Regions from separate parts of the Microlunatus spumicola genome, predicted to be linked through region 1. Evidence: predicted binding sites of a transcription regulator. Region 1 holds the regulator's gene; the other holds the start of a gene.
The links. Region 1 encodes LexA, which represses DNA repair genes until DNA is damaged. Its sites were predicted from a motif close to TCGAACANNTGTTCGA; they were not measured.

Region 1 (2,200 bases):
CGTGTTCGGCGACCGGACCGTGGTCCTCACCTCGGCCACGCTCAAGCTGGGCGACGACTTCGGGCCGAGCGCCAGCAGCCTCGGCCTCCGGGCGCGCGACCGCGACGACGCCCCCGAGGCGTACGTCGGACCGAGCGCGGACGATCCGTCCGCCGACGACGCGGTGGTGCCGTGGCGCGGCCTCGACGTCGGCTCGCCCTTCGACTACCGCCACCAGGCGATCCGCTACGTGGCTCGGACGCTGCCGACCCCCGGGCGCGACGGCATGTCCAAGGAGGTCCTCGACGAGATCGCCGAGCTCGTGTGGGCTGCCGGCGGCCGGACGCTCGGGCTCTTCTCGTCCCGTCGGGCCGCGGAGGCGGCGGCCGTGCACGTACGCCGCCAGCTGCCCAAGCTGACCGTCCTGTGCCAGGGCGACGCCCAGCTCTCGGAGCTGACCCGCCGCTTCAGCGCGGAGGAGACGACGAGCCTCTTCGGCACGCTCTCGCTGTGGCAGGGCGTCGACGTGCCCGGCGCGACCTGCCAGCTCGTGATCATCGACCGGATCCCGTTCCCGAGGCCGGACGAGCCGCTCACCCTCGCGCGGCAGAAGGCCGTGGCCGACGCCGGGGGGAACGGCTTCATGAGCGTGGCGGCGACGCACGCCGCGCTGCTCCTCGCCCAGGGTTCGGGTCGCCTCGTCCGCAGGAGCAGCGACCGCGGCGTGGTCGCGGTGCTCGACCCGCGGCTGGTGACGGCCCGCTACGGCTCGTTCCTGCGGGCGTCCATGCCGGACATGTGGGAGACCACCGACCGCGAGACCGCGGTGGGCGCGCTGCGTCGGCTGGCGGAGCGCGACTAGCGCGCCGCTCGACGGCGGCGCGCCCGCGCGAGCAGACCGCTCAGAGGCGGCGGAGGACCGCGACGACCTTGCCCAGGATCGTGGCGTGGTTGCCGTCGATCGGGCTGTAGGCCGGGTTGTGGGGGAGCAGCCACACGTGGCCGGGCTCCCGCTTGAACGTCTTGACCGTGGCCTCGTTGTCCAGCAGGGCGGCCACGATGTCGCCGTTGTCCGCGTTCGGCTGCTGGCGCACGACCACCCAGTCCCCGTCGCAGATGGCGGCGTCGATCATCGAGTCGCCGCGGACCTCGAGGGTGAACATCGTGCCCTCGCCGACGAGCTGGCGGGGCAGGGCGAAGACGTCCTCCACGCGCTCCTCGGCGAGGATCGGCCCGCCGGCCGCGATACGGCCGAGGACGGGCACGTGCACGGGCTCGGGGTAGGCGTTGACGCCGGAGTCGTCCATCTCGACGAGCCGCGGGCGGCTGCTCGGGAGCGACGGCGCGGCCGGGGCTGATGCGGCGGCACGCCGGTCCTCGCCGGGCAGCAGCACCTCGAGCGCGCGCGGCCGGTTGGGGTCGCGGCGCAGGAAGCCCTTCTGCTCCAGCGCGCGCAGCTGGTGGGAGACGCTCGACGAGCTGGCCAGGCCGACCGCCTCACCCATCTCGCGGATGCTGGGCGGGTAGCCCCGGGACTCGACCGTGTCGCGGATGACCTCGAGGATCCGACGCTGGCGCGGGGTGAGGCCCGTGCTGTCGGCGGGCCCGTCCGGCAGCGAGCTGACCGACGCGGACTCGCCGAGCTGCGCCGCGACCTCGGCCTTGGTGGGCCGCCCTCGGCGTCGGCCGGGACGCTCAGGTGCGGAGAGCGGGGTGTCAGGCGTGTCGTCGTGAGCCATGAACGGCACTTTAGGGATGACGTCGAACACATTCAAACACCTGTTCGAGCGTGTCGCGGCCGGATGTGCAACGGCCGCCCAATCGGGCCGGCCTGGAGCCCCGCAGTCTGTGCACTGGCGGGAGGCCGATCGACCGGCGTTCCACTTCTGACGTGCGCGCCCGACGACACCTGGTGCGCGCCCGCCGGACCCGCGCCCGACGGATTTTGTCAGACCCCTCTGGTGTGCTCTGGGACATGACGTCGTCGAACACCGATTCGAATGTGCTTGCGCTCGAGCCTGCGGTGCGATACACATCGAACACGCGTTCGATCGAACCTACGTTCGACCGGACGCCCGACCCGCTGAGGAGCATCACGATGAGTGTCGCATTCGCCGAGCCCGTCCTGGACCGACCGAGCACCGAGGTGCGGGTGGGTCGCCCGGGCCCTGCGCCCACGCGGACGACCCCCCGGCGCCCCGGTCCGGGAGTCGGCCCCACC
Region 2 (2,200 bases), 700 kb from region 1:
CCCGCCCGGCGACGGCTGGACGCTCAAGCACCTCTCGCTCCGGGTCGAGCCCGGCCAGCTCGCCGCGATCGTCGGCCCGTCCGGCTCGGGCAAGACGACGATGACCTACCTCGTCCCGCGCTTCTACGACGTGACCGAGGGGGCGGTGCTCGTCGACGGCGTCGACGTCCGCGACCTGACCATGGACTCGCTCGCCGAGACGGTCGGGATGGTCACCCAGGAGCCGTACCTCTTCCACGGCACGGTCTACGACAACATCGCGTACGCCCGCCCCGCCGCGACCGAGGAGGAGGTCCACGAGGCGGCACGCAACGCCAACATCCACGACCGGATCATGAGCTTCGACGACGGCTACGCGACCGTCACGGGGGAGCGCGGCTACCGGCTCTCCGGCGGGGAGAAGCAGCGCCTCGCCATCGCGCGGGTGTTCCTCAAGGACCCGCGGGTGCTGATCCTCGACGAGGCGACCTCGGCGCTGGACACCGAGACCGAACGGCTCGTCCAGGACGCGCTCGAGCGCGCCACCCACGGGCGCACGACCATCGCCATCGCCCACCGGCTCTCGACCATCCAGAACGCCGACGTCATCTTCGGCCTCGAGGACGGCGAGCTGGTCGAGCAGGGCACCCACGCCGAGCTCCTCGCCCAGGGCGGCCTCTACGCCCGCCTCTACACCGAGCAGTTCGGCGGCGGTCAGGTCGAGGCCAGGTTCGCCGACGGCGTCCTGTTCACCGACGGCCGCACGTTCTGCGACCCCGAGGACGGCCAGCGCGGACGCCGCCGGGCGGACGTGTCGGTCTGAGGTTCTCGGGGTGGAGCCGCCCCGGGTGGTCAAGGGGCGCAAAGCTCGACCGATGTAATCGAACAGGCATTCGGAAAGTGTCAGAGGGTCTCCGTAGGTTCGTCTCATGGGGATCGCGGGGGTCGAGGAGCGCGAAGCGACGTCGGTCGGTCGCGCCTTCGAGGCGTTCCGTTCCGCTGCGGACGGGCTGGTCGAGGTAGTGGAGGCGGGCGGGTGTGACGCCCTCGACGACGGGGGGTTCGTGCGGTTCCTGCAGGAGCTCGAACGTGTCCGCAACGGCCTGGCGCTGGTGGACCATCGCGCCGTCCGCGACGTCGAGGCGCGGAACCTCCCGGCCAAGCTGACCCAGCCGAACGTGACCGCGGTGCTGTCGTGGGCCCTGCGCCTGTCGCGTGGGGAGGCGGCCCGTCGGGTCCGGGCGGCGGAGGCGCTGGGCGTGCGGGTGGCGATGACCGGGGAGGCGTCGGAGCCGTTGCGTCCGGCGTTGGCGGGGGTGCAGCGGGCGGGGATGGCGTCGCCGGAGCAGCTGGACGTGTGCGTCCGGGCGTTGGCGAAGGTGGAGCATCGGGGGTTCGACCCGGCGGACCTGGAGGCGGCGGACGGGCTCCTGGCCCAGTTCGCGGTCGTGTTCCCGCCGCGCGAGCTGCGGACCTTGGCCGAGCAGGTCGTGGAGCGGATCGACCCGGACGGCACCCGACCGCAGGAGGACCTCAACCAGGATCGGCGGCACCTGGCGTTCACGCGGCTGCGCGACGGGATGTGGTCGGTCGAGGGACGCCTCACCGGGCCCGTCGGCGCGAAGCTCCGTGCGGTCCTGGGTCCACTGGCGAAACCCCGACTGGCGACGGTGGTGCTCGACGACGGGCGTGAGGTCCAGCAGGACGACCCGCGCCACCACGGGCAACGCACCCACGACGCGCTGGAAGAGGTCTGCGACCGGCTCCTCCGCTCGGGCACCCTGCCCGACGCGGGCGGCACCCCGGCGACCGTGATCGTGACGATCCCTGAGGGTGACCTGGTCGCGCGCCGGCGTTGGGGTGTGAGCAGCGACGGCACGGTGATGTCGGCCGAGACGGTGGTGGACCTGGCCGGCGAGGCGGAGGTCTACCCGACCGTGGTGAGCCCGACCGGCGTGGTCCTGCAGCTGGGCCGGACCCGCCGCCTCGCGACGCCGGGTCAGACGGTGGCGCTGGTCGCCCGTGACGGCGGGTGCAGCTTCCCGGGTTGTGACCGTCCGCCGGAGTGGTGCGAACGCCACCACGTCACCGCGTGGGTCGACGGCGGCGCGACGGATCTCGAGAACCTGACGCTGTTGTGCGCGTGGCACCACCACAACTTCGCGGGTCGGGGCTGGACCTGCCTGATGGTCGACGGCCTCCCCGCCTGGGTGCCGCCGAG

Region 2: ABD665_RS03320 (DUF222 domain-containing protein) is a predicted target of LexA. The motif match lies at 861-876, and genes of this name have one in related genera.

What each region holds. Positions count from the first base shown of each region.
Region 1 is NZ_BAAAYR010000001.1:40,985-43,184, forward strand. Features, by position in the region: gene ABD665_RS00190 (ATP-dependent DNA helicase) at 1-841, shown strand, start outside; gene lexA (transcriptional repressor LexA) at 882-1,718, opposite strand; gene ABD665_RS00200 (hypothetical protein) at 2,078-2,200, shown strand, end outside.
Region 2 is NZ_BAAAYR010000001.1:737,391-739,590, reverse strand. Features, by position in the region: gene ABD665_RS03325 (ABC transporter ATP-binding protein) at 1-802, shown strand, start outside; gene ABD665_RS03320 (DUF222 domain-containing protein) at 909-2,200, shown strand, end outside.